Regions from separate parts of the Pectobacterium cacticida genome, predicted to be linked through region 3. Evidence: predicted binding sites of a transcription regulator. Region 3 holds the regulator's gene; each other region holds the start of a gene.
What was found. Region 3 encodes Fur, which represses iron uptake genes when iron is present. Its sites were predicted from a motif close to ATAATAATGAGAACNACTATCAA; they were not measured.
Positions count from the first base shown of each region.

Region 1: a site for Fur is predicted at 1,253-1,275, ahead of exbB (tol-pal system-associated acyl-CoA thioesterase). Genes of this name have one in related genera too.
Region 2: a site for Fur is predicted at 6,463-6,485, ahead of sodA (superoxide dismutase [Mn]). Genes of this name have one in related genera too.

Region 1 covers NZ_CP133656.1:512,181-522,168, reverse strand. Annotated here, with positions in the region: gene exbD (TonB system transport protein ExbD) at 1-122, opposite strand, end outside; gene exbB (tol-pal system-associated acyl-CoA thioesterase) at 126-1,154, opposite strand; gene metC (cystathionine beta-lyase) at 1,494-2,687, shown strand; gene RFN81_RS02450 (DedA family protein) at 2,923-3,582, shown strand; gene RFN81_RS02445 (AraC family transcriptional regulator) at 3,760-4,728, opposite strand; gene RFN81_RS02440 (NADPH-dependent oxidoreductase) at 4,944-5,684, shown strand; gene RFN81_RS02435 (hypothetical protein) at 5,686-5,820, opposite strand; gene dkgA (2,5-didehydrogluconate reductase DkgA) at 6,096-6,923, shown strand; gene RFN81_RS02425 (GntR family transcriptional regulator) at 6,962-7,702, opposite strand; gene ftsP (cell division protein FtsP) at 7,884-9,299, opposite strand; gene RFN81_RS02415 (1-acylglycerol-3-phosphate O-acyltransferase) at 9,397-9,988, opposite strand, start outside.
Region 2 covers NZ_CP133656.1:3,909,326-3,919,313, forward strand. Annotated here, with positions in the region: gene RFN81_RS17790 (helix-turn-helix transcriptional regulator) at 315-1,046, shown strand; gene RFN81_RS17795 (acyl-homoserine-lactone synthase) at 1,030-1,683, opposite strand; gene argG (argininosuccinate synthase) at 1,950-3,296, opposite strand; gene RFN81_RS17805 (DJ-1/PfpI family protein) at 3,709-4,284, shown strand; gene RFN81_RS17810 (acyltransferase) at 4,428-5,420, opposite strand; gene fdhD (formate dehydrogenase accessory sulfurtransferase FdhD) at 5,501-6,334, shown strand; gene sodA (superoxide dismutase [Mn]) at 6,571-7,197, shown strand; gene RFN81_RS17825 (methyl-accepting chemotaxis protein) at 7,562-9,451, shown strand; gene RFN81_RS17830 (YibL family ribosome-associated protein) at 9,578-9,940, opposite strand.
Region 3 covers NZ_CP133656.1:2,708,295-2,718,282, forward strand. Annotated here, with positions in the region: gene RFN81_RS12510 (branched-chain amino acid ABC transporter permease) at 1-241, opposite strand, end outside; gene RFN81_RS12515 (ABC transporter substrate-binding protein) at 266-1,372, opposite strand; gene dgcN (N-acetyltransferase DgcN) at 2,048-3,049, shown strand; gene dgcA (N-acetyl-D-Glu racemase DgcA) at 3,046-4,026, shown strand; gene RFN81_RS12530 (D-amino-acid transaminase) at 4,053-4,901, shown strand; gene fldA (flavodoxin FldA) at 5,253-5,780, shown strand; gene fur (ferric iron uptake transcriptional regulator) at 6,106-6,561, shown strand; gene glnS (glutamine--tRNA ligase) at 6,609-8,267, opposite strand; gene nagE (N-acetylglucosamine-specific PTS transporter subunit IIBC) at 8,439-9,938, opposite strand.

The sequences.
Region 1 (9,988 bases), 1.9 Mb from region 3:
GCCAGCGGTGCCGCAACCATAAAGATAATCAACAGAACCAGCATGACGTCAATGAACGGCGTGACGTTAATGTCATGCATTTCGCCGTCATCATTCACGTCCTCCTTCAAATGCATCGCCATGACTCAACCCACCCGCAGTTTATGCGCCGCCGATGCCGCCAGATTTTCATGGCTGGCGGCAACATCCAGATCGCGACTTTGCAACAGCAGTACTTGTGCCGCCACATCGCCGACCATCGCTTTATAGCCCGCAATCGAGCGAGCAAAAACGTTGTAGATAACCACCGCAGGGATCGCCGCGACCAGGCCGATCGCCGTCGCCAGCAGGGCTTCTGCGATCCCTGGCGCGACAACCGCCAGATTTGTCGTTTGCGTTTGCGCGATACCAATGAAGCTGTTCATGATGCCCCATACCGTACCGAACAGGCCGACAAAAGGCGCAATCGCACCGACCGTGGCCAAATAGCCATTTCCTCGCCCCATATAACGGCCAGTAGCTGCCACACGGCGCTCCAGACGGAATGCGGTACGCTCTTTAATGCCGTTATTGTCATCAGAACGTGCGGAAAGCTCCAGTTCGTTCTGCGCATCCGCCAGCAATTGCTGTGCGACGCTGCCAGCTTTGAATGCTTCAGCCGTATCCAGCGCCTCCTCCAGCGTTCTCGCCTGTTCCAGCGCCAGATATTCACGGCGCAAGCGGCGTTTAGCGCCGGACATGCCGACACTTTTGCTAAAGAAGATCGCCCAGGTAATCACCGAGGCCAGCAGCAAACCGATCATCACCGTTTTCACCACGGCGTCGGCATGTTGATACATACCCCAGACGGATAAGTCGGTTTGCATCAGGTTATTACTCCCCGCCGCCGCACTCGCTGGCAGCGTAAGCGCTGACGTCGTATCGGGTGTCGCAGGCGTAGAAGGATTTGGCATTGCTGGCTGAGTTGCGTCTCCTGCCGCTGACGGTGCCGTCGTGGGTGCGGTATTTTCTGTCGCTAGCGGTACCGTCGCGGGTGCAGCAAACGCATTTCCACATAGCCCCGCCGTAAAAAGTAGAATAGCCAGCACGCTACGGGAAAATGCGCTAAATGCGCCACGTTTTTGTTGCCAGGTCATTAACACCTGTTGAATTCTATTATCGACAGCCGTCTTCACGCTGTGCCTCCACTATTCATTCTGAATCCTACCTGCCTATGTCCGCAGGTATCATGTCGCAATAACGCAGCCCAAAATAATACCAAACCATGAACGAATTGATAGTCGTTCTCATTATTATTTACACCAGATAACGCATTTTCCCGACATTCTGACAACTTTTCTGGAGATTACCGATCGTTAAAAACCCGCCCACAGGCCGCCCAAGCCGTGATAACGTAGAGGTTAATGTGTACTCGTATCAATCCAACCCGACTTCACTATCCCCTATGCGCTCTAGCAAGAATCGCTGGCGAAGTGAGTCATCAGTAGCGTTGAGTAAAAAAGGTGGTAGTGGCTATGACAAGCAAAAAAACGGCAACTGCGTTAGTCGCCGCGGGACGCAGTAAGAAATTCACCCAGGGTTCCGTCAATCCCGTGATTCAACGGGCTTCTTCCCTAGTATTCGATACCGTACAAGATAAGAAACATGCCACCGTTAATCGCGCGAAAGGCGCGCTGTTCTACGGTCGTCGCGGCACCTTGACCCATTTTTCTTTTCAGGAAGCCATGGTGGAATTGGAAGGTGGCGTAGGTTGCGCATTGTACCCCTGCGGCGCTGCCGCGATTTCTAACGCGATCCTCTCTTTTGTCGCGGCCGGCGACCACATTCTGGTGACAGAATCGGCCTATGAACCCACGCAGGATTTCTGTACCACCGTGCTTAAGAAGTTGAACGTTAATACCACCTATTTCCCGCCACTTATCGGCGCCAATATTGCTGAACTGATCCAACCCAATACCAAGGTTGTCTTTCTCGAATCGCCAGGTTCTATCACCATGGAAGTGCAGGATGTGCCAGCGATTGTTCAAGCCGTGCGCCAAATCAATCCTGAGATCGTTATCATGATCGATAATACCTGGGCGGCGGGCATTTTATTCAAAGCATTCGACTTCGATATTGATATCTCTATTCAGGCGGGGACGAAGTATATTGTCGGGCATTCCGATGCCATGCTCGGCACAGCGGTGGCGAATGCACGCTGCTGGGAGCAACTGCGTGAGCATTCTTACCTGATGGGGCAAATGGTGGATGCCGATACCGCTTATGTCGCCAGCCGCGGCCTGCGCACATTAGGCATCAGGCTTAAACAGCATCAGGAAAGCAGCATTCGCATTGCGAAGTGGCTGGAGCAACGCCCGGAGGTCGCCGTGGTCAATCACCCTGCGCTACCGGGATGCAAAGGGCATGAGTTCTACGTCCGTGATTTTAGTGGCTGTAACGGCTTGTTTTCCTTCGTGCTAAAGACGAAGTTGAGTAAAGAAGCGCTGGCGCACTATCTGGATCACTTTGAGCACTTCAGCATGGCGTATTCCTGGGGAGGTTTTGAGTCTCTGATTCTGGCCAACCAGCCGGAAGAGCTGGCACGTATCCGCCCGGTTAGCGGTGTGGATTTTACTGGCACACTCATCCGGTTACATATCGGGCTTGAAGACAGTGACGATCTGATCGACGATCTGGCGGCCGGTTTCGATAGGCTGAACATCCAATAGGGCAGCCGCCAGCACAGCATGGCAACGGTTAGAAAAGCAACATCAATGCCGGGCAATTGCAAGGCTTGGCCGTCGAGGTTTTCTCTACGTTTTAGCAGGCGGTAGGATATACATGCGTAAATGGCGCTTGGAAGCGGCGTAACATCGACCAATATTTTGCAAAGAGATTTCGGGTGATTCAGCGTTCTAGCGCCGTAACCTGAGAGAGTGAATATCGTCACGGGCGGGAAGTTATATGAGTGTGGTTCACGACATTATTCAGGCGCTCTGGCAACAGGATTTTAGTGCGCTCGCCGATCCCCATATTATTTGGGTGGTTTACGGTATTCTGTTCACTACGCTGTTTCTGGAGAACGGCCTGTTACCGGCGTCTTTTCTACCCGGCGATAGCCTGCTGTTGTTAACCGGCGCTATGATTGCTAAAGGAGTAATGAGCTTCTTCCCTACCATGATTTTGCTCACCGTTGCCGCCAGCCTCGGCTGTTGGCTTAGCTACCTTCAAGGGCGCTGGCTGGGGGATACACGGATGGTAAAGGGTTGGCTATTGCAGCTTCCGGCCCATTACCATCAGCGAGCTCATTTGCTGTTCCACCGTCACGGCCTCGCGGCATTGCTAGTCGGCCGTTTCCTGGCCTTTATCCGCACGCTATTACCAACAATGGCGGGCATTTCCGGCTTAAACAATCTACGTTTTCAAATTTTTAACTGGTTAAGCGGGCTGCTATGGGTCGGAGGAATTGTCTCGCTGGGCTATGCGCTCAGTCACATCCCGGTAGTCAAACGCTATGAGGACCAGGTAATGACGGCGTTGATTCTGCTCCCTATGATTTTGCTGGTTAGCGGCCTGCTCGGTATGGCCATTGTGATATGGCGAAAAAAGCGTGCCGTCGTCTGAGAGGGCTCTCCCCGACTGGCTTAGCGCCTATCCCAGTAGGCGTCATTGTCGCTGTCAGTTTGGTCACGGACAGCGCGCAGAAACCGGAGCGTACACGGAGTACGTGAGGATTTCGAGCACTGCCCAGGGCCAAAATGGCAAGTAAAATAGCCCTGATGGGATAGGTTCTTAGGGTCTTTAATTTTCTTCAACGGCTATGTTACCGCCTTTTAATCTGGCAATCTCATCGCTCGGCGTCGCACCGAAGTAACGCTTAAATTCCCGGCTAAACTGCGACATGCTTTCGTACCCAACACGCGCTGCGGCAATACCGGCCCTCAACCCCTCATTGAGCATCATCACACGCGCTTTATGTAAGCGATAAGATTTTAGGTACTGCAAGGGTGATGTGTTCGTGACCGCTTTGAAATTATGATGAAACGCCGAGACACTCATGTTTACCTCAGCCGCCAGTTGTTCTACCGTCAGGTTATCGGCGTAGTGGTTTTCTATACGTCGCAGCACCTTGGCGATCTGGCTAAAGTGCGTATGTCGATTCACCAGCGCCTGCAATGCAACACCGCTTTCACCACAAAGCATATAATAGATAATCTCACGCACTATCGCCGGGCCGAGCACACGGGCATCACGCGGGTTATCCATTGCGTACAGCAGTCGTTCGACGGCACAGAGGATCTCGTTGTTTAGCGGTGCGCTCGTCACCCCACAGGTGCAAGTGCAGGGGCGCACGGCACTGTCGTCGTCACCAATATCAATCAGTAAATCCTGAAGCATCTGAATATCGATACGAATCGCCATTCCCACCAACGGGTTCTCAAGGCTGGCTCTCGTTTCGCATTCAAACGGGAGCGGCACCGTCATCAACAGGTAGTTTTCTGGATCGTATTGAAATGTTTTCCCACCCAGATAGCCTACCTTCTGTCCCTGAAAAATAATCACAATCGTCGGCTCATACATGACCGGCACGCGCGGATGGTGTTGTTCCGTATAAAAAATTTTGACCTGCGGCACGAGTGAAAGCGCGGCCCCATTTTGGGTTGAACAGCGGATTGCCTGTTGCACAATACGGTTGCGCACCGCTTGTAGCGGATCTAGGGGGGCATGTGTTTTTGTTGGTTGAACATATTGCTTGCTGGGGTTTTCCATAAACATAGTGTCACCTCGCTGCTGGTCTACTTTTTTACCCGACGTGTCGCCCTTTAAGGAGAAACAAAATGACATATTCGTCCTTTATTATCACCATTTTCTCCTTATTTTTGTAGAAATAGGCAAAAGTAGAGCAGAAATATGCATTGAACGTCTTTGATAGTTTGATGACACTATTGAACCTGTATTCATCCCTTCATCATTTGAGGTAAGACATGAATAAAACGATTGAATTGTTCACCTCACACCGCAGTGAACGTAGCTATCTTGATAAAGATATTCCAGATGACATTCTGGATGCGATTATTCAGTCCGCTCATTTGGCGCCCACATCCGTGAACTCTCAGCAAGTGTCGCTCATCGTAACTCGCGATCCGGAACGCAGAGCGCGTATTGCCGAGCTGGCGGGCGGGCAACCCTGGATAGCAAAAGCGCCTGTGTTCATCACCGTCGTGCTGGATATGCACAAAACGCAGGTCGGCATTGCGATGAGCGGCAAGCAGCAGCATGCGCATGAAAGCATCGAAAGCCTGATCTCCGGTACGACGGATGTCGGCATTGCCCTCGGCACGCTCATGGCAGCCGCACGCTCTTTTGGGTTAGGCATCGTCCCAATTGGTGGCATTCGTCGTGAGCCACAGGCGATGATCGACCTTCTGGCGCTGCCTGAACTGACGTTCCCGGTCGTCGGCCTGACGATAGGCTACGTGGATAATCCCGCACATCAGAAACCTCGCCTGCCGCTAACGTCATTCCGCCATGATGAAACCTATCATCAGGAGGTTCTGCCCGAAGCAATCAGGCAATACAACCAGACGCTGATGACACATTGGCAACAAACCGGCCGCACAGACGGCGAAGACTGGGGGAACAACACCGCCAGTTACTATCAGCATATTTATTTTCCAAAAGTCCTGCCCGCGATCCTCCAGCAGGGCTTTAAACTGGATCAGTAGTCTATGCCGCATTCCACGCTTCATGCTCTGGCAGGCGAACGTAACGCCTGCCACTCTCCAAATCTTGATGACTGACAACAGCATGAAGCGTGTGGGATGCCCACTCCCAGCCGCCGCCAATCATCAGGCGGCGCATTAACGGCGTTCCCCCTCTCATTCGGGTTATCGGAGAAAACACGATGGCGTTGCTCGGTCTCGATACAGTGCCTGGCAAGGGGAACCCGCCGTTCGCTTTATTGTCTTATGCTATGGGTGGCTATTTTTTATACTAATCTACATGACATATACCTGTTCTTACGTGGAAGTTAATGGTTTTATGATCATAATTTTATGAGCGTAATAGGAACAGGTTATCCATCCAATTAATGCTATAACGCGTTGATGGATTAACGGATATAAAAGGAGAATGAGATGACACAACCAAAAGTTAAGCTGGCGGACGGCAATATCATGCCCCAGTTGGGCCTTGGTGTCTGGCGCGCGAGCAGTGAAGACACGGTAAAAGCCGTGACAGAAGCATTGTCGCTCGGTTATCGAGCCATCGACACCGCCGCGATTTATAAGAATGAAGATGCCGTTGGTCAAGCGCTCAGTGCCGCTAATCTACCACGTGAAGAGGTATTTATTACCACCAAACTCTGGAACAGCGATCATCTCCATCCGCAAAAAGCGCTGGAAGAAAGTCTGAGGAAACTTCGGTTAGATTATGTCGACCTCTATCTGATCCACTGGCCGCTTCCACAGCAAAATACCTTCGTGGATGCTTGGCGAGGGCTCATCAAACTTCAGGAACAGGGCTTGGTAAAAAGTATCGGCGTCAGCAATTTCCACATTCACCATTTACAGCGATTACAGGAAGAGACCGGGGTACTGCCGGTTATCGATCAAATCGAGCTGCATCCACTTCTCCAGCAAAAACAACTCCACGCCTGGAATGCTACGCATCACATCCAGACGGAGTCATGGAGCCCGCTTGCACAGGGAGGAGAAGGTGTTTTTGACCATCCGGTGATCCGTAAATTGGCCGCAAAATATGGCAAAACGCCCGCACAAATCGTGATCCGCTGGCATCTTGACAGTGGGCTGGTGGTTATCCCTAAATCGGTTACGCCAGCGCGCATTAAGGAAAACTTTGAAGTATTCGATTTCCGTCTGGATAAAGATGAATTGAGTGATATTGCCAAGCTGGACTGCGGAAAGCGACTAGGGTCGGATCCTGACAAGCCGAGAAATGACTAGTTTTCTGAGATGCCAGCATGCCCGTGCTGGCCTATTTTTTAATCGGCAAACTGGATTTCATACACATCGCTACGGCAATATGCTTCACTGTATTCAAGCAGTTCACCCTGTTCGTTATAAACGTGCAGTTGGCAATACAGTACGGGCGCAGCGACTGCGATATCGAGACGTGCCGCAATCTCTGCTGAGCACGCCATCGCTTTGAAACGATAGCGCTTTTTGTCCGGTGTGATCCCCCGCGCCAACCAATATTGGTAGAGGGACTGCTCAAGCTCGCCCGGATCTGGCAAAAATGGCCGCGGTATCCATGTTGTTTCCAGTGAAACTGGCTCGCCATTGCTAAGCCGGACACGTTGCAGGTAGGTGACAGATTCCGCTTCCGGCAGCGACATTTTCGCCGCGATGGCAGCCGGTAGAACCTTTATAGTTTTCTCTACCCAAAGACTCCCCGCAACGCCCCCTTGCTTTAGCACCAATGCCGTGAATCCCTCATCTCCAGCACTCAGCACATATTCGAGCCGCTGAGCGATGCGGGTTCCTACGCCCTGCTGACGAACAATCAACCCCTTTTTTTCCAGTAGCGATAGAGAACGAGACACCGTCACGCGCGATAGTCCTAACTGCTGAGCCATCAATCTTTCCGCGGGTAAGAATTGGCCTGACAATAACTTACGATGGCCGATCTCTGATTCCAGCAACGACGCGAGCTGCATATAGCGAGGCGCTGACGATGATGCCTTAGCCAGTTGATCTCTGACCCAAAGCAATAATTCCCGCATAGTACCGCCTCTTTAAATGACACGATGATTGCGGCGTACAGGCGCAAACGGAAATGAACCTGGCTTCCTTAATTAATAAGGAAGCGAAACGCCCTAATGTTAAACGTATGTCATTAGGGTATCGTCCGCACGTCGCTGTATCTTTAATCACAGCTTGCACGAATAGCACATTAAGCGGGGTTTAGGTCTCAGGCTGTACGATGATCTGCCCCGTCGAACCACGATCGGCCAATTCCAACGTCTGGCTGTAATACAGAAAAGGGAAAGCCAGTGAGGAGGGCTGCATAAAATAAACGAGCAGTTCAACGTCGCTATCCACCCATACAGTATCTTTCCATCCGCTATCTTCCACCGTAGGCGGGCTACCGTTCGCGCTACGCACCAGAAACTTCACGCCTTGAATATGGAAGGCTTGCGGCGTATCGGCGTGGATAATCCAGCGCTCGCAGCGGCCAAGATGAGTTTGTACATCGGCGCGCGACATATCCCACATTGCGCCATTGATGCCAGGCAGGCGGTCACCCAAACGAAACTCACGCGTGCGGCTGATATGGCCTTCAATAATATTGTCCGCCAGCAAGCGCATCGGGAGATTGTCAGTGACTAACGACAATAATCCCGTTGGCCTCAGCGTGAGTATTTGAGTAGAAATCAGAATGCTGGAAGGTTCAAAGAGGCCGCGTAGACGATCCATAATCCCGGCTGACTCACCAGCCGTTAGCGTAACGTCTTCACCTTGCGACATATCGATCACGATTTCGCGTCGTTCACCGGGAGCGAGAGAAAGTTGGTTTACCGCCATCGGCGCCGGCAATAACCCTTGATCGCTGGCAATCACATGCATTGGCCGACCATCGCTCAAGCGCATGACATAGCGGCGGGAATTTGACGCGTTCAGTAATCTCAGGCGCACCCAACCGCGAGCAACCTCAACAAAAGGATTTTGGACACCATTAACTAACAATGAATCGCCCATAAAGCCGCCATTGGCGGGCGGATCATAGAGCGGGACGCCAAAATTATCCAGACGCTTATCCTGAATAATCAGGGGAAAATCATCAACGCCGTAGTGGCTGGGAAGCGGCAGGGATTTACTGATGCGATCTTCAATCAGCCATAGTCCTGCCAAGCCATTATAAATATGTTGCGCCATCCGGTTAGGCGTACTGGCATGATACCAGCAGGTTGCCGACGGTTGGCGAATAGGCAAGACCGGCGACCAGTCGGCGCCAGGAGAAATAATACGGGAAGCGCCCCCCATCAGCGGGCCGGGCACTAGCAGACCGCCAACCGTCATTGCAACGGGTTCTGTCAGTCGGTTGCTATAAATCAGCTTAACATCATCGCCTTCATACACGCGTACTGTCGGCCCAAGATAGCGGCCATTGATACCCCAAATCGCGGTTTTATGGCCTTCAGAAAAGGCCCAATGAGCACGCTGCATAGTCAAAAAAAGAGGCTGCCCACGACGCGACTCCAGTAAAGGGGGAATTGGCAACGCGATGCCATTGCCACTGGCTTTCGCTCCCAATGGCATCATACCCGCACATAACGCCAGGCCCGATGCCTGAATAAACTGACGTCGGCTGAGTGACATAATGACTCCGTAAATCCATTAACCGTAAGCAACATTTAACTTCCGATGCCATCTTCGGAAGGAATGATTCACCGATGGTGTAAACCCGATGTGGAACCTATTTTTTATTTGCCATCTCGCGCTCGGCGACTTCCGCATCTAATGCCGCAATCTTAGCGGCCATGATATCGTGGCAGTGTGCTGCCAACTCACGCACTTGCTCTTTGGTATACGCACGGGTATCAATGGGCGGTAGCATTTCGATGATAACGAGGCCGTTATTCCAGCGGTTCAATTTTACTTTATTACTGGTGTTGGAAACACAAATCGGCACGATTGGCACACCCGCGCTAATCGCGGCATGAAAAGCGCCGGTTTTGAAAGGGAGCAAGCCACGCCCTCGGCTTCGGGTCCCTTCTGGGAACATCCAGATAGAGGCATTACGCTCTTTAATATACTTCACCACCTGAGCGATAGTGCCATGCGCTTTAGCGCGGTTCTCTCGATCGATCAGTAAATTTCCCGTTAACCAATAAAGCGGCCCAAAAAATGGGATCCATAATAAGCTTTTCTTACCCACGGTTACGGTTCGCGGCTGAACCATTTTGGATACGGTCACCATGTCGTAATTATTCTGATGATTGGCAATGTAGATGCAGTTACCGTAATGCGCGGCTTCTTCTGGTATCCGCGTTTCAACTTGCAGCCCA
Region 2 (9,988 bases), 1.2 Mb from region 3:
CGCCACTGGAAACAAATCGGCCTGCAACATTGCGCAGGCCGTAAAGGAGATAAATATTATTATGCTATTGATAATAGTCGTTTAATTAGCATTCCCTGGTGTTAGCTAATCATCACGTTTACTCAAGCGCTGGCTTATTTTCTTGCTTTACGCTCTTAATGTTGTCAAGTGATTGTATGTTTTTTCAGCCCAGATAAAAGCTATACTAAGGTATAGTTATTACTATCGATATAGGTTCCTATAGATATGCTTACAGTGATAGGTATATACTTTTTCCATTACAGGACGTTGAATTTTTAGGCTGAGGTTATGAGATGTCGCAATTATTTTCCAACAATGAAACTATAAGCAGGATAATAAAAAATAGATTTGATACTGAATTAAGCCGCTACGGCGACATAAAATACTCCTATATGGTATTAAACAAAAAGAAGCCCACAGAGATACTTATCATCTCTAATCATCATGACAAGTGGCGAGAAATATACCGTGCCAATAACTATCAGCACATTGATCCTGTTGTCATTGCCGCGCTCAATAAAATAACCCCGTTCCCTTGGAATGAAGATTTACTGATCAGCTCAAAACTGAAAATGTCAAAGATATTCAGTTTATCGAGAGAACATAACATTACCAATGGTTATACCTTTGTTCTCCATGATCACACTAATAATTTAGTGATGTTATCTATTATGATAGATGAGTCTAATGTAATTAATATCGACGAAGTTATAGAAAGTAATAAAGACAAATTACAAATGATGCTAATGAATATTCATGCTGAAACCATCTCTCTGCATAGAGAGATGGTAAAGAACAAAGAAGACGAAAGATCGAACAATAAAGATATATTTTCTCAACGGGAAAACGAAATCCTCTACTGGGCCAGCATGGGAAAAACTTATCAAGAAATAGGGCTAATCTTAGGAATTAAAACAGGTACTGTTAAATTCCATATTGGTAATGTTGTAAAGAAACTTGGAGTGTTAAACGCCAAACATGCAATTAGGCTTGGCATTGAATTACAACTTATAAGACCGATTTAATCACAGGTTCGAAAGATAGTGGCCACTTTCGCAAGTTACTTTCTACAAATTCTTGTTTATGATTTATACGATGGATTAGTGTATCCTGGCTTTCTTTGTCGACAGGTAGATGCAATAGATAAATTTTTTCTTGTTTTTCTGACAGTCCCTGCTCGGCAATAGAAATTTTCCAGCCAGAACGTTTCAATATGGTAAACATGGGATGACTGACAATCGTGTAAACGCCATCATAACCTTTACTTCTTGAATAATTGACCGTCGCTAGAAAAAACATCATACTTATGGGATAAGAATTTCCTAGAATAGTTTTAGATCGTGCTTTATCAACAAAAAAACGACTTGACTCAATATAATTTCCCTCAGGGATATCAATTCTATTAAAATAGGAAAAAAACGTACCTGTAATCATATTAGGGAATCTTGTTTCGATTAATCGAGAGCTACAGATCACCTTGTTATCTTCGACACCAAAAAGATAGGTTGCGTTCTCATTATCATACTGATCAAACTCCATCCCGTTAGTACACTGTACTGCCCAATCAAGTCTATCTTTAAACGTCTCTTTCCTTAGGGTAAATAGCTCTTGTGATTTTTTTTCTGACAATTGAGCGTAACTTACATCGAATATTTCTAACATTTTTCCTCCATTAAAAATCTTTATCAAGACATCACAAAAACAGATACATCATCCACTACATCTTTTCGCCCTTGAGTAACACTATCAGCGTATTGTTGTTGTATTCTGTCGCTTTCTACGACCGTTGTACAGATGCAAACTACACTGTCAGCAAGAGTTCATATGCCAGGGAATATCGCAGGTAAATCATTCCCGATGGGTTACGTGACATATAAAAAATCCGGAAGCGCGAACGGTTCCGGATGACTTTATTACTTGGTTGGGTATTATTTCTCTGCTTTATCCTGTAGCTGACCAACCTGCGGTAAACCCGTGCTGGCGGAGGAAGACAGTAAACCCGTTTCAACATAGCTAAACAGTTTTTCGCGCGTGTCGGTGATATCCAGATTGCGCATGGTCAATTGACCAATACGGTCATCTGGCGAGAAGACAGAATCGCCTTTCTCCATGGTCAGACGCTCCGGTTTGTAGGTCAGATTGTCAGACACGGTATTCATGATCGAATAATCATTGCCACGCCGTAATTCTAATGTCACCTCACCGGTGATAGCACTGGCGATCCAGCGCTGTGACGCATCACGTAGCATCAGCGCCTGGGAATCAAACCAGCGTCCCTGATACAGGAAACGACCCAATTGGCGACCATTCGCATGGTATTGCTCAATGGTATCCTCATTGTGGATACCCGTTACCAGGCGCTCATAGGCAATATGCAGCAATGCCATACCCGGCGCCTCATAAATGCCACGACTTTTCGCTTCGATAATACGGTTTTCGATCTGATCGCTCATACCCAGCCCGTGACGGCCGCCAATGCGATTCGCTTCCAGCATTAGCTCGACATCATCGGTAAAGGTCTTGCCATTCAGCGCAACCGGGTAGCCGCGCTCAAAACGGATGGTCACCTCTTCGGCAGGAACGCTAACGTTTTCGTCCCAAAACTTCACCCCCATAATAGGGTTAACGATTTTGATGCTGGAATTCAGAAATTCCAAATCCTTCGCTTCATGCGTCGCGCCCAAAATATTGGAATCAGTAGAATAGGCTTTCTCGGCAGACATTTTATAACCGAACCCGGCCTGCGCCATGAATTCGGACATTTCCTGACGGCCGCCCAATTCATCAATAAAATCGGTATCCAGCCACGGCTTGTAAATCTTTAATTCAGCATTGGTCAGCAGGCCGTAGCGATAGAAACGCTCAATATCGTTGCCTTTGTAAGTACTCCCATCGCCCCAGATGTTCACACCATCTTCTTTCATCGCTGCAACCAGCATCGTCCCGGTAACCGCGCGGCCTAGCGGCGTGGTGTTGAAATAGGTCACGCCCGCCGTGGTATTGTGAAAGGCGCCGCACTGGATCGCCGCGATACCTTCAGCCACGAGTTGCTTACGGCAATCAATCAGGCGAGCGTTCTCCGCGCCATATTCCATAGCCCGACGCGGGATTTCTTCGTAGTCATCTTCATCTGGCTGACCCAGATTCGCGGTATAAGCATAAGGTACCGCGCCCTTTTGACGCATCCAAAGCAGCGCGGCGCTGGTATCCAGCCCCCCGGAAAATGCAATACCAATACGTTGACCAACCGGAAGGTGCTTGAGAATCGTTGTCATAAATGTAATCCCTGCTCGAAAGATCTATGGATAGGAGCGTCGTCGCTCACACCATTATGTTACGCCATATATTAATGAACGTCCGTGACCCGTGCATCTCTCATGGCAAGCGTACCGATCAGTGACCACTCATCAACACGCTCATAATGAATATTTATGCAAAATAAATGAGTGATAATTTAAACATCTTTTTAGCGGTACAGGAAGAGAAGAGACAGGCTTTCGTGTAAAAAAATGCATAGCTGGTTCACAGCCAAGCCGACGATTATAGCGCTATCTTCTTCTTAAGCTAAACAGTAAACATCGTTTACGCGACCCGCTCGACATTAATAAAACATCGTTTCATTTTTATGTTATTTCTTTGCTATTGTTCTACCGTTAATGTTTTTCCTTGCCTATCGTTGGAGATGCTATGTCTAAGAAAGTCGCCGTTCTGCTGGCTCCCGGATTTGAAGAAGCAGAAGCGATTATGGTGATTGATGTACTGCACCGTATGAAGATAGAAGTCACCATGTTGTCCTGCCATGACAGACTGGAACTGAGTAGTTATCACCATATTCGACTGTTTGCCGATGCTCTTCTGGAAAGAAATCAAAACACATTATTTGATGCCGTGGTCATCCCCGGCGGCCCACAGGGCACGGTAAATCTGGCCGCAAACCCGATGGTTGTCGAGTTTATCCGCCGCCATGACGAGGCGGGGAAACTCATCTGTCCACTGTGCTCCGCCGCCGCCCGCGTTCTGGGGGGAAACAAACTGCTAAAAGGCCGCCGTTATGTCTGCTCCGGCGATTTATGGCAGGACGTAACCGATGGTGTTTATGTCAATGAGAAGGTCGTAGAAGATGGCAATTTGATCAGCGGTAAAGGGCTGGGCGTGTCATTCGATTTTGCCTTTACCATTGCCACTCGTTTGACTGGCGATAAAGAGAATGCCAATTTCCAGGTTGAGCACATCGACTACGATTACTGGCGCGTGCCGACATAACCACGGACCAGCGCCAACATGGTAACAACCGCAATGGCTAGCGCGTCTGCCCACGCCTGTCTGGGTGGGTGGCCAACCGTCCTATTCGCGCATTTCACCGCTCGTTAGTGAGATTGCTATCAGCACGCTACGCAGCGAATCCATCAACTCACCCAGCGCCGCGTATCGATTTTCTGCAACGCCATCGAAAGCAGCAAGCTGGTCGCCAGCGCGATGGCAAAAATAAAAAATAGGCTTAGAACCGGATGATCTGGCGGCATCACCTCATGCGTACGCAGAAAGTGGACGATCGGCGCATGGAACCCATAGATCGCCAGAGAATGACGTGAAATGGCGGCAAAACCGGGCAAAACCCGCTGGCTAAAGTAATGTTTGAACACCAACAAGAGGCTGACCGCCGCCAGAAACACCAATGGCCCGCTGTAAAGGTAAAACGTCTGGGTAAACGCATCATTCAATAATGTTTGCCGCTTCGTCCCTAGTGCGATCAGTGCGACACAGACGAAAAAGAAGGGGGTGGCGCCATAGGCGACTTTCTTCGGTATAACCAGCTGACCTAACGCTCGCCCCAGTACGGCATAAAGTATGTAGTAAAATGTATCGCCATAAATATAGAGATTCACCGGTAATAACGTCACTCCCCCGAATTCCACCTGCCCCATATTCGGATTGGCGATAACACCCAGCAAGACGATCAAAATCGCAACATATTTGCCCGATACCGGCTTGATGGTCATCAGGGGAGAGAGCAGGTAAATCACCATAAGCGCGTAGAAAAACCACAAATGATAAAAGATCGGCTTTTGCAGCGCGTCGCGCAGTGCATTCAGGCCGTTAATCGGCGTGAGCGTCGCAATATAGATCAGCGCAACCACACTGTAAAAAAACACACAGGCACCAATACGCAAAAAATGTTTCTTCCGCGCACGGCGTTCACCAAAGAATAAATAACCAGAGATCATAAAAAACAGCGGCACACAGGCGCGCGATGCCGCGTTCAGAATATTCGCTACCTCCCAGGCTACATCGCCCGGCACACCGCCCGCCGTAATCGTGTAAGTTGTACTGTGAATCAGGACAACCATTATGCAGGCCAACGCCCGTAGGTTATCAATCCAACCAATCTTCTCCGCCATGCACAACCTCTTCTCACCAGAAAAATTCGCATCCCTTTTACGGCGATGAAATAATACTGTTACTTTCTCAGATCGTTAACATACAGGTATTTCAGGTGGAAAAGGTGCATGTAGACGCGAATGCCGCCCTAGAGGGCGCAACACAATTTCCGGTTTACCATCCTGACTCGCTACATCAGTCACAGCCTGACTGGCTGGCGGAAGAGGTGCCTGTCGCGCTAGTCTATAACGGCATATCGCATGTGGTCATGATGGCCTCACCGAAAGAACTGGAATACTTTGCGCTTGGGTTTTCTTTGTCGGAAGGCATTATTCAATCACCGGCCGATATCTACGGGATTGATGTTCTGCCCGTCTGCAACGGCATCGAAGTGCAAATTGAACTTTCGAGCCGACGTTTTGCCGGGTTAAAAGCGCAACGTCGGGCGATGGATGGCCGCACGGGCTGCGGAGTATGTGGCGTGGAACAGCTCGCGGAAATTGGCAAACCGATAACGCCCCTCCCTTTTACGCAAACCTTCTCCCTCGGCAAACTGGCAAACGCGCTGACGCGCTTGCGTGATGTGCAGCAGATAGGGCAGATAACCGGCTGCACGCACGCTGCGGCCTGGATCACACCCGACGGCGGCTTATCAGGCGGAAGCGAGGATGTTGGCCGCCACGTCGCGCTAGATAAATTGCTTGGCGCACGGGCAAAACAGGGATGGCAACAAGGTGCCGCACTGGTGTCCAGCCGTGCTAGCTATGAAATGGTGCAAAAATCGGCCATGTGCGGCGTGGAAATCCTCTTTGCCGTGTCAGCCGCCACATCGCTCGCCATAGAAGTCGCCCAACGCTGCAACCTGACGCTGGTCGGTTTTTGCCGACCAGGACAGGCGACAATCTACACACATCCGCAACGGTTGTATCAATGAGCACGACCGTAATTCGTCGCGGCGGTTTCTCCGAGAGTGTATAGATTAATTTGTTTCTACGACGTGCGCTTATGGCATAAGCGTTTGTTATCATATGGTGAAGCTTTATGATTATCGGCATCCGCCCGAGAATAATCATTTTCAATATCATTTAATTAACTATAATGAACGTATTGCTTAGACGGCACTCATAAGAACAGTGCCTTAACATTTTTTTTACCATGGAGATGCAAAACATGAGTTACTCACTGCCATCGCTGCCATATGCTTATGACGCACTGGAACCGCATTTCGACAAAGAAACGATGGAAATCCATCATTCAAAACACCATCAAGCGTATGTCAACAATGCCAATGCCGCGCTGGAATCTCTGCCTGAGCTGGCAAAATTGTCTGTTGAAGAGCTGATCGCTCAATTGGATAAAGTCCCTGCCGAGAAAAGAACCGCGCTGCGTAACAACGCGGGTGGCCACGCTAACCACAGCCTGTTCTGGAAAGGCCTGAAATTAGGTACTACGCTGACGGGCGATCTGAAAGCCGCCATCGAGCGTGATTTTGGCAGCGTCGAAGCATTTAAAGAAAAATTCGAACAAGCGGCGGCAACCCGCTTTGGCTCTGGTTGGGCCTGGCTGGTACTGAAGGATGACGGCAAACTGGCTGTCGTCTCTACAGCAAACCAGGACAGCCCGCTGATGGGAGAAGCCATTTCCGGCGTTTCTGGCTATCCTATTATCGGTCTCGACGTGTGGGAGCACGCCTACTACCTGAAATATCAGAACCGCCGTCCAGATTATGCCAAAGCATTCTGGAATGTCGTTAACTGGGACGAAGCCGCGGCTCGCTTCGCTAGTGCGAAAAAATAAAACCGACGGTGGCTAATCCTTATTAGGCTCCGTTTGTAGTGATATCGAAACTGGAATAGTCTTGGGCTATTCCAGTTTTTTATTGCATTTTTTCTGTGAATTTCGCCTCTCTTTCCACTATCCATTTTCACCATTCAATTCTGTGCACTTTAGCCATATTTATTCACATTCCGGCAACTTCAATCGAAAACCATGGATCATTCATAAAGTTTCAGAGTCATGTGCCGATACCTACCGCGTCTTTTTATCATGTATTTAGCAAGGATAGGCTTGGCAAGCGGGGTAATCCGAGATGCTGACACCGCGCCTCAAGCGCGCATCAGGATAGTGAATTTGACTCAATACAATTTGGTGGTGGAATGTGATGGCAATGAATTTTGACAATCTAAACGTCGGCAAAAAATTAGGTCTGGGGTTTTTCCTGATTCTGCTGATGACCCTGGCGATTGCGGGGGCGGGCATCATGCATATTAGCGCGCTGCAAGATAATATTAATAAAATAAATTTAAGCAATAATATCAATGATGAAATTAATCAGGCTAAATATTATCGTGCATTATATGGCACCACCTATAATCCGGGTGATATGGAAAAGAATATTGAGCACATCGTCAATATAAGCAAGCTTGCGGAAAAAGCGAAAGCATTTCACTGGCAGGAAAAAGATGCCACGAAAATAGCCAGTATCCCTTCATTAATTTCCAGCTATCAGGAAAAACAAAATAATTACGTTAACGCTGTAAAGAAGAAAGATGACGTTAAAAAAAGCTGGAATATGTCAGCAATGGAAACGCATCTGCAAGCGCTTAACGATCAATTAAAAACAGACAATAGCGCTAATCTTCAATTATTACTCTCTGATCTGAACCAAAAACTGACCGCCGTCCGCCATAGCGCACGTGGATTATTGCTTTCTACCACTAAAGCTTCCGAAGAAAACCTGACGGAGGCGATCAATGCGGCACAAACGGCATTGACCTTCCTGTACCAGAGCCTGTCTGCCGAACAGCGTGAGACGCTGGCTCCGGTGTTGTCGATCGTAAATAATTATGAAGAGCAGGTTCTGGCCTATGCGCCCGCCTATCAGGAAGAGATGGCGCAAGCGGATCAAATGCAGGTTGTCGCCGATAAGTTAAACGGCGTGATTAAATCCCTGCTCGACGATCAGTTAATCGAATCGCAGACAGAAATTCAGAAAGCCACATTGCAAATGAGCGTTACGGCGCTGATTACGTTACTGCTCGGTATGCTGATTTCCTGGCTTATTTCACGCCAGATTACCATCCCACTCGGTAATACACTGCGTATGGCAGAAAGAATCGCGACGGGCGACCTCACCCAGTCCATCAACACCACGCGTAAGGATGAACTGGGCAAGTTGATGAGCGCCATGGCGAAAATGAATGGCAACCTGCACGATATGATCGATGACATTCGCGTCGGCGTCAGCCAAATATCTAACGCGTCAAGCGAGATTGTCGCCGGTAATACAGACCTTTCATCACGTACCGAACAACAGGCCGCCGCCGTTGAAGAAACCGCTGCCAGCATGGAACAATTGACCGCAACGGTGAAACAAAATGCGGATAACGCGCACCACGCCAACAAGCTGGCAATCAGCGCATCTCAAACAGCAAAACAGGGCGGCGAACAGGTCAATGACGTGGTGCAAACCATGACCGCAATTGAAAACAGTTCTAAGCGTATCGCAGAAATTACCTCCGTTATTAATAGTATCGCCTTCCAGACCAACATCCTGGCATTAAACGCCGCGGTGGAAGCCGCTCGTGCGGGCGAACAAGGCCGAGGCTTTGCCGTTGTCGCCAGTGAAGTCCGCAATCTGGCGCAGCGCAGTTCCCAGGCCGCGAAGGAAATCGAGGGCCTGATCTCTGAATCGGTTAATCAGGTTTCTAACGGTGCGGTATTGGTCGGCAATGCAGGTAAAACCATGCATGATATCGTCACCTCAATCACGCAGGTCCATGACATTATGGGCGAAATCGCCAGCGCATCAGATGAGCAAAGCCGGGGAATCAGTCAGATTAGCCAGGCGATCGTTGAAATGGACAGCACGACGCAGCAAAATGCCGCGTTGGTTGAGCAATCGGCAGCCGCGGCTGATTCGCTGGAAGAACAGGCGAAACTGTTAAAACAGGCGGTCTCTGTTTTCCGTCTGGCTAACTCTCAGCAGGAGGAAACACCCGCCAGCATCGCCTTTACCGAGCAAACGCCTAGCCTTAGCGCCCCGCGATAACCTCCCAACGCTAGCCTCTGCGCTGCGGCTACCAAAAACGACGAAGCCCCTGGTCAACAGGGGCTTCACTCAAAAACCTATCTCGTTAACGTGTCTGACGCAGGCAACGGCTCACGTTAGGAAACCTCAGAAGGGTTTCGGCGCGTAACCTGTCATGACGTTTAATTGCATCTCACGCCCTAATGCGGTCATCGGATGCACAACCACCAAACCACGCACGCTTTTCTTTAATGCACCCATATTGGCCTGCTCTTTTTTCGTAATAGCGCGACTAAAAGGCAGGTTGGCCAGTTTCTGCGCTTCTTTACTGAGCTTATGTTCTCTCACGTTACGCAGACGCTCAATTTCAGCCGCTAGCTTCTCACATGTCTCCGTGTTCAGGGCGAGCGCATCGGCATCACCTTGTGCCAACAAGGCGTCCTGCTTATGCTTCAGCTTATCCAACTGGTCGCTAAGACGTTTAATCTCTACTTTTTCCTGCTCTTTCATAACAGATAACCCGTAAACGGAAGAATAATGCGCAGCACAGCATACACG
Region 3 (9,988 bases):
TGAACATACCTAATAGACCGCACAGAGCCAGCGTCAGTAAAATAGCCGCCCCGAAGGGCAGCGCAAGGGATGAAAACAAAAATAGCGTCGCAAACGCCCCGACCATCATCACATCCGCATGGGCGAAGTTGATCAGACGCAGGACGCCATACACCATGGTATAGCCAATGGCGATTAGCGCGTACATACCGCCTAAGCTCATGCCATTGACGACCTGCTGGAGAAAAATAGCGCCATCCATATAATAATTAACCTCTGTTGCAGACTATGGATTGACTACGGTTTTGAATGTCAACTGCCCGTCTTTCACTTCGTTGATCACCGCACTACGCACCGCATCACCGTCTTTCAGGGTCAGTGCGCCCGTCACCCCCTGAAAATCTTTCGTAGCTCGGATTTTTTCGTTCACACAAACACGATCTTTGGCATCGGTACACTGATTCATCGCATTAACAATGACGTTGTAAGCATCTGCCGTCATTGCTCCCCAGGTGTGAGTAGGTGTTTGGTATTTTTCTTCCCAGGCTTTGATGAACGCTGCGCCTGCCGGTGTTTGTTCTTTAGCGTTTGGTGAGTAGTAATCAGTGGTCATGTAGCCATTAACCGCATCTTTTCCTACCTCAAAGAACACCGGATCGGCTGCCAGACCATCGCCGCCCACGACTGGCTTGCTCAACCCCAACTGCTTCGCCTGAACGGCAATCAGTGCGCCTTCGGTGTAGTAAATCGGCATATAAATCATGTCGACGTTTTTGGCCTTCACGCTGGAGAGTTGGGCTTTAAAATCTTTGCTACCGGACGGCGCCTGCACTTCGATAGGAATCGTGCCGCCGTTTTTCAGGAACTGGGTGCGGAATGCTTTCGCCAGCCCCACGGAATAATCGTTGCTGCTGTCATAAACGATAGCGGCGGTCTTCGCGTTCAGGTCGCGTGATGCGAGGTTTGCGCCAACCACGCCCTGGAAGCTGTCGGAGAAACAGACACGGCTGACATAAGGATGGTTGCGCGTCACGCGGTCGTTGGTGGCGGTCGGAGAGACCAGCGGGGTTTTACTGTCATCGGCAATTTTTACCATTGCCAGTGTGTTGCCTGAAGTAACCTCACCAATCACGGCATCCACTTTGTCGCTGGAGACCAAACGCTGCATCGCGTTGGCCGCCTCCACCTTGTCGCTCTTGTCATCAATGACGATCAGTTTAATGGTGTCGCCATTTTTCAACGTTGGAGTGATGCTTTGGATCAGCTCCAGCCCTTTTTGCGAAGGCTGACCGTAACCGCTGAGCGCGCCACTTAAGGGCAACACAACGCCAATTTTAATCTCTGCTGCCGTCGCACTCTGTACGCCAGTTAGCCCGGAAACCAACACTGCCAGCAAAGAGACTTTCCCACAAATATGCTTCATTGTTACCTCACCGTCCGTCAGTTAATTAAGGAAATACCGCGTAATACTGAATACTGATGCGCCCGATCTGATAAAATTGACCGGTACATTTTGCTTGCGATGCGCTGTTGTTGCCCTGCTGCCTTACTCATGTATTTTCCGGATATATCCGCCGTAACATAAAAGCAGGCTATTAATATGGATTTATGAATAACTCTTTTGCCAAGACAGAGTTATTTTTAACTATCATTATCATTGATAACGAGAATCACCTTACATCCATTAATTAAAATATGCTCATCCATTATTCTTATAGATTTCCCCGCATTAATAGCACCACTTTGGCGCGCTAAAATAGTGCATCGCGCTCTGATAGTGCGTGAACAGTGATAAGATCATATTATCGTGATTAAATTTCAGGAGCCACGAACTTAAGTGTGCCGATTTGAAGATTAATATTTTCATAAGCGTTTTATTTATTACCGTCAACAGAATAAAAAACTGGTTAATTGCGATAAACATGGTAAATAACGCCTATCAACAGGCCTATTGACAATAATAAAACCCTTGATATGCTGCATAAGCAGTTAATCGATTATTTAATTCTTTCGGAATCGTTATCTCTTCGTTAATTTATTTTTATCTTTATCCTGAGGGGGATAAATAATGAATATTCAAAAGCCCTATCTGCTTTTTCTGGGTGACGCACACGATCAACTGGCAGCGAAAGTAGCCGATGGGATTAAACAGTGGCACCCGGAATATTGTGTTGGGCAGTATCGTATGGCGAATTGCCATGCTGATTGTCATCTCACCGATATGGATATTGAAACGGCTGCGAAAGCTGGCGCCAAAACGTTGGTTGTCGGCGTCGCTAACCGTGGCGGTATTATTTCGCAAGCCTGGATTTCCATTCTCAGTACGGCATTAAAGCATGGGTTGGATTTAGCCGCGGGGCTACATAATAAACTGGCTGATGTTCCAGAGTTAAAAACACTGGCGGACAGCCTCGGTCGCAATTTGTTTGATGTGCGCCATCCGACCGAATCATATCCTGTGGCCAATGGACGCAAACGCGCGGGCAAACGTGTATTGCCGGTCGGGACTGATTGCTCCTGCGGCAAAATGTATACCGCGTTAGCCATTGAAAAAGAGATCCTTTCACGCGGTGGAAAAGCGACTTTCCGAGCCACCGGCCAGACCGGTATTTTGATCAGCGGCGCTGGCATTAGCGTGGATGCAGTGGTATCGGATTTCGTTTCCGGTGCAGTAGAAACGCTGACGCCAGAGAATGACGCCGACCACTGGGATGTTATTGAAGGGCAAGGCTCGTTGTTCCATCCGTCTTTCGCCGGAGTCACCACCGGCCTTATTCATGGCGCACAACCTGATGCGCTGGTGCTCTGCCATGAGCCGACCCGCACGCATATGCGTGGCGTGGATTACCCCATTCCGGATATTGCCGACTGCATGGCGCTGAATCTAAAGATGGCGCAATTAACCAACCCGGAAGCCCGGTTTGTGGGGATCTCGCTGAACACCTCAGCCCTTAGCGACGCCGATGCCCTGGCGTTAATGGCGGATCTGGAACACCGCTACGGCCTGCCAGTAGTAGATCCATTCCGCCAAGGCGTGGGCGCGATTGTCGATAATCTGGTGGCACAATAATGGAACTCATTGTTGCCCATGAATGCTGGCCGCTACGCCATGTGTTTACCATCGCCAGGGGCAGTCGGCATCAGGCCGACGTGGTAACGGCAACCCTTCAACGAGATGGTTTTACCGGAAGAGGCGAGTGCTTGCCTTACGCACGCTACGGTGAGTCGGTAGAAAGCGTGATGGCACAGATAGATAATCTGCGTCCACTACTGGCGGCGGGGATGACACGCGCGCAGTTACAAGACGCCCTACCGGCCGGCGCGGCTCGTAACGCGCTCGATTGCGCTTTCTGGGATCTGGAGTGTAAATCTTCGGGACAGACTATCTGGCAACGGGCAGGGCAACCCTTACCCCATAATCTGCATACCGCCTATACGTTGTCGCTAGATACCCCAGAGAATATGCAACAGATGGCGCAGGAGAACAGTTGGCGTCCGTTGCTTAAGCTCAAACTTGCCGATGAACAGGATATTGCCCGAGTGATGGCGGTACGCAAGGGGGCACCGCGGGCCAGAATCATTGTCGATGCAAACGAAGGCTGGGACGAGGCAATGTATCTACGCCAGACCCCCGAACTGGCGCGACTTGGCGTATCACTGATCGAGCAACCACTGCCTGCTGGAGACGATGACGTGCTGGCACAATTACCGCACCCGGTGCCGCTCTGTGCCGACGAATCCTGTCACTCGGTGACGTCGCTGGCCAACATCGCTGGGCGCTACGAGATGGTTAACATCAAACTGGATAAAACCGGCGGCTTGACGGAAGCGCTACGGGTGCGGGATGAAGCCACGCGGCTGGGTTTACAGGTGATGGTTGGCTGTATGGTCAGTACCTCATTATCCATGGCACCCGCCGTAGTCGTCGCGCAACAAGCGAGTGTGGTAGACCTCGATGGTCCATTGCTGCTGGCTGAAGATCGCGAACACGGACTGCATTACGACGGTAGTGAACTTTTCCCACCAGTCCCGGCATTATGGGGCTAGTGACGCTCAAACTTGAGGAGAGGGCAATGTCACGCACGGTATATCTTAACGGAGAGTATTTATCTGAAGACGCGGCAAACATTTCCATTTTTGATCGCGGTTTTTTATTTGCCGACGCGGTTTATGAAGTGACAGCGGTGGTAAACAGCAAGCTAGTGGACTTTGCCGGCCATTACGCTCGTTTGGCACGCTCCTGTCGGGAATTGGGATTAACGTTGCCGCAGACTGAAAATGAACTGCGGGATATTCATCAACGATTACTCGAGGCGAATGCGCTCACTGAAGGGGGAATCTATCTGCAACTGACGCGCGGGAACAGTGGGGATAGAGATTTTCACTATCCATCACCCGGTACGCCCCCCACGCTGGTGCTTTTTACTCAGGCGCGCCCGGTCGTAAACCATCCTGCCGCCAGCAAAGGGATCCGGATAGTGACCTGCCCGGATATTCGCTGGCAGCGCCGGGATATTAAAACCGTCCAATTGCTGGCCCCCTGTATGGCGAAAGCCTGGGCCGAGGCCAATGGCGCCGACGACGCTTTTCTGGTGGAAGATGGCTTTATCACCGAGGGCAGCGCCTGTAACTGCTATATCGTCCTCGCGGACAACACTATCGTCACTCGCCCGCTTAGCAATAGCATTTTGCACGGCATCACCCGCAAAGCATTGTTACGTTTGGGAGAAGAACATGGTGTGACCTTCGAAGAGCGGTTATTTACGCCAGAAGAGGCCCGTCAGGCAAGTGAAGTATTTATCAGTTCCGCCACCACCTTTGTCTGGCCGGTGATAAATGTCGATGGTCAACAAATCGGTGATGGTCATCCGGGGCCAATTACCCAACGTCTGCGCAAGATTTATCTCGACATGCTGCCTTGATACATAGCCTTTGGTATGTACGGAGGAGGTGCGGTTCCGATGTGGATGACGCCCATTCCAGCCATGACTGAACATATGAGGGGTCTCCGTGGCCCCTTTTCCCAATCCGCTTACTCCGCACCAGATAAAGCACATTCCGTATGTACGCAATCGCGTCGATTGATCCGTGTTTCGTTTTTTCACATTTCTCACATTTCAGAGCGCACCTTCACCGCCCGCCCCTCCGTATGAACGTGATTCAGGCATCCTTAGCGATACGAGTTTCTCCTGATGTGAGTGTCTGTTATTATTAGCGGATAAGCGGGCGAAAGATTACCCAATACCATTAGGAATCAAGAGGTTATTCAATTCATGGCACTCATCGGAATATTCTTTGGCAGCGATACTGGCAACACGGAAAACATCGCCAAAACGATACAACAACAATTAGGCTCCAACGTTGCTGATGTCCATGACATCGCCAAAAGCAGTAAAGAAGATCTTGAAGGTTACGATATCCTGCTGTTAGGTATTCCAACCTGGTATTATGGCGAAGCGCAATGTGACTGGGATGATTTTTTCCCGACATTAGAAGAAATTGATTTCACTGGAAAGCTGGTCGCAATCTTTGGCTGTGGCGATCAGGAAGACTATGCAGAATACTTCTGCGATGCCATGGGCACCCTCCGCGACATTATTGAACCACGCGGTGCGACGATTGTCGGTCACTGGCCAACAGAGGGCTATTATTTTGAAGCCTCTAAGGGGCTTGCTGATGATAATCACTTCATTGGCCTGGCCATTGATGAAGACCGCCAGCCTGAACTGACTCAAGAGCGCGTGACCGCTTGGGTCGATCAAATTAGCAACGAGCTTAATTTGAAAGACTTAATTGGCTAAACCCATTGGCTCTGATAATGATCATCAGAGCCAAAACCTATTCATAGGTTAAACCTTTCATAATAATCGCTACATTTTTTCGATTTCTATCAACAAACCTGTACAATAATCCCATCAATTTTGTGTGTGCATAACCCTTTCCTCATTCATCAACAACGAATTGCGTTGTTTGCAAGTTATGTGAATAGGGACACTATTGTTAACATTCCTTTGTTTTCATTTTGTATGCACGGTTCTATAATTGAGACGTTTTTGCATTTTAAGCCGATTAATATCATAGGCTATGCAGCCTCCATTGATAAGTAAGCAACAGGACTAAACCCGCATGACTGACAATAATACCGCATTAAAGAGGGCTGGCCTGAAAGTCACTCTTCCACGATTAAAAATACTGGAAGTGCTACAGGACCCCATCTGCCATCACGTCAGTGCGGAAGATCTTTATAAGAAACTGATTGATATGGGCGAAGAGATTGGCCTTGCCACCGTCTATCGCGTACTCAACCAATTTGATGATGCCGGTATTGTTACACGCCATAATTTTGAAGGCGGTAAATCCGTTTTTGAGCTGACGCAGCAGCATCATCACGATCACCTGATTTGCCTCGATTGCGGAAAAGTCATTGAGTTTCGTGATGAGTACATTGAAGCCCGTCAACGCGCCATTGCGGAACGGCATGGCATTAAGCTGACCAACCACAGTTTGTATCTCTATGGCCATTGTAGTGAAGGTGATTGCCAAGAGGATGAAACCCTTCATGACGATAAATCGACCACCTAAAAATAAAACCGCCGCGGCGGTTTTATTTTTATCTTTAATCTATGATCCTAGCCTACCCAGGTATCACGCAGCCCGACAGTGCGGTTAAACACCAAGTGTTCTACGCTGGAGTGAACCCGATCGGCACAAAAATAACCTTCGCGCTCAAACTGATACGCTTTCTCTGCTTCGGCTTGTGCCAAACTCGCTTCTACAAAACCCTGCGTAATTTTTAACGAATCTGGATTAATCGTCGACAGAAAATCGTCCGCCGCGCCTGGGTTGGCAACACTGAATAAACGATCGTACAAACGGAACTGGGCTGGCAACGCATGCGCCGCAGAAACCCAATGAATAACCCCTTTCACTTTACGTCCATCAGCAGGATCTTTACTCAAGGTATCCGCATCATAACGACAATAGATGGTGGTAATCATGCCTTGCTCATCTTTTTCAATACGCTCAGCTTTAATGACGTAGGCATAGCGCAGACGCACTTCTTTACCCAGCACTAGTCGTTTGTACTGCTTGTTGGCTTCCTCTCGGAAATCCGCCCGATCGATATAAACTTCACGGCTGAACGCGACCGACCGCGACCCCATTTCAGGTTTATTAGGATGATTTGGCATCGTAACAAACTCTTCGTGTCCGACAGGGAGATTCTCGATGACCACTTTGACCGGGTCCAGCACCGCCATCGCACGTGGGGCGTTTTCATTCAGATCGTCGCGGACACACGATTCAAGCGCCGCCATTTCCACGATGTTATCTTGCTTTGTAACACCGATGCGGGCACAAAACTCACGAATTGAAGACGCGCTATACCCACGGCGGCGCAAACCAGAAATGGTCGGCATACGCGGATCGTCCCAACCTTCAACAATTTTTTCCGACACCAGCAGATTCAGTTTACGCTTCGACATAATCGCATATTCAAGATTGAGCCGAGAAAACTCATACTGCCGTGGATGGCAAGGGATAGTGATATTGTCCAGAACCCAATCATACAAACGGCGGTTATCCTGGAATTCCAGCGTACACAACGAGTGCGTGACCCCTTCCAGGGCATCGGAAATACAGTGAGTAAAGTCATACATCGGATAGATGCACCACTTGTTGCCCGTCTGGTGATGCTCGGCAAATTTAATCCGGTACAACACCGGGTCGCGCATCACGATAAAGGACGATGCCATATCGATCTTGGCACGCAGACAGGCGGTTCCTTCGGCAAAACCACCGTTGCGCATCTTTTCAAAGAGCGCCAGATTTTCCTGTACAGAGCGATCGCGATAAGGGCTGTTTTTACCCGGCTGCGTTAACGTGCCACGGTACTCGCGAATCTGCTCCGGCGTCAGTTCATCAACGTATGCCAGTCCCTTACCGATCAGTTCAACCGCATACGCATGCAATTGATCGAAATAATCTGAGGAATAACGGACGTCACCACTCCAGGAAAAACCCAGCCACTTAACATCACGTTTGATGGACTCAACGTATTCGATATCTTCTTTAACCGGGTTAGTGTCGTCAAAACGCAGGTTACATTTCCCGTTATAATCGCGGGCGATACCAAAATTCAGGCAAATAGACTTCGCATGCCCGATATGCAGATAGCCATTCGGCTCTGGCGGGAATCGCGTCTGAATATGGTCATGCTTACCGGATGCCAGATCTTCATCGATAATCTGGCGGATAAAGTTGGTTGGGCGGGCTTCAGCCTCACTCATTCTTCATTCCTCAATGCTAAAACGACGTATAACTAGCAATGATCCAACAAGCTACGCTGGGAAACAACCGTTAGTTTCATTTAATTATTCCCCAAAGGGAATGGGTGAGGCTCTCACCTCACCCAATGAATGCCATCAACGCCATCTGGTCGCAAAACCAGCAAGATTGCTCTACGAAACGCTGTTATATTCCGCTTTCAACGCGGTTGCTATCGCTTCAGCCTGTGTGCCCACAACAATCTGTATGCTTTGCTTATTCAAACGGATAACCCCAGCCGCGCCGAGACGCCTAGCCTGCTCATCATCAACCAGAGACGCATCGGCCACATTTAGACGTAGACGTGTAATACACGCATCGATAGCTATCAGATTGGATTTTCCACCCAATGCCTGCAAATATCCTCGCGCTAACGCCGTGGTATCGCCTGATTTCTCACTCGCAGGCGCGGTATTCTTATCATATCCATCCGCTTCGCTACCGCTCACAGCCAGCTCACGTCCCGGCGTTAACAGATTGAAGCGCATGATGGTAAAGCGAAACACCACATAGTAAATAACGAAGAATACCAGCCCCTGAAGTATTAGCATGTACCACTCGGTAGCCAACGGATTACGCGAAGACAGCACCATATCCACTAAACCCGCACTAAAGCCAAAACCGGCAATCCAGTGCATACTAGCCGCGACGAAGACGGAAAAACCGGTCAGCAACGCATGCAGGAAATACAGCACCGGTGCCACGAACATGAATGAAAATTCCAGTGGTTCGGTGATCCCAGTGAAAAAAGACGCAAATCCCGCCGCCAGCATAATTCCGGCTACTTTGCTTTTGTTCTCAGGACGGGCACAGTGATAGATCGCCAGCGCCGCTCCCGGCAGACCGAACATCATAATCGGGAAGAAGCCAGCCTGATAACGCCCGGTGATCCCCACCACAGCTTTCCCTGAATCAATAGATTGCTGGCCAGCCAGGAAGTTAGGAATATCGTTGATACCCGCAACGTCAAACCAGAACACGGAGTTCAGTGCGTGATGCAGCCCAACAGGAATCAGCAAGCGGTTAAAGAAGGCATAAACCCCAGCACCTACCGATCCCAGTTGTTGGATATGTTCGCCAAACGACACCAGCGCATTGTAAATCACCGGCCAGACGTACATTAAAATGAACGCCACCAGGATCATCAGGAAAGAAACCAGAATAGGAACTAAGCGACGTCCGCTGAAGAATGACAGCGCCTTAGGCAATTCAACCTGACTAAAGCGGTTATACAGTTCAGCGGACATCACACCGACCAGGATCCCGATGAACTGGTTTTCAATCTTACCAAATGCCGCAGGCACTTGCTCAACGGGGATCCGTTGGATCATGGCGATAACGGCCGGTGAACACAGCGTAGTCAGCACCAGATAGCCGACAAAACCGGTCAATGCCGCCGCCCCATCTTTATCTTTCGACATGCCGTAAGCGACACCGACCGCGAACAGCACCGCCATGTGCCCGATAATCGCCTCGCCCGACTTAATGAGAAGTGCCGCCAACGCATTCTCGCTTCCCCAGCCAACCGGATCGATCCAATAACCTATCCCCATCAGGATAGCGGCAGCAGGCAGCGTCGCGACGGGCACCATCAGTGCCCGGCCGACTTTTTGTAAATAATTTAGAATACTCACCTTTCCCTCTCTATATCATTATGAGATGAATGAAATATTGCGATGCAAAC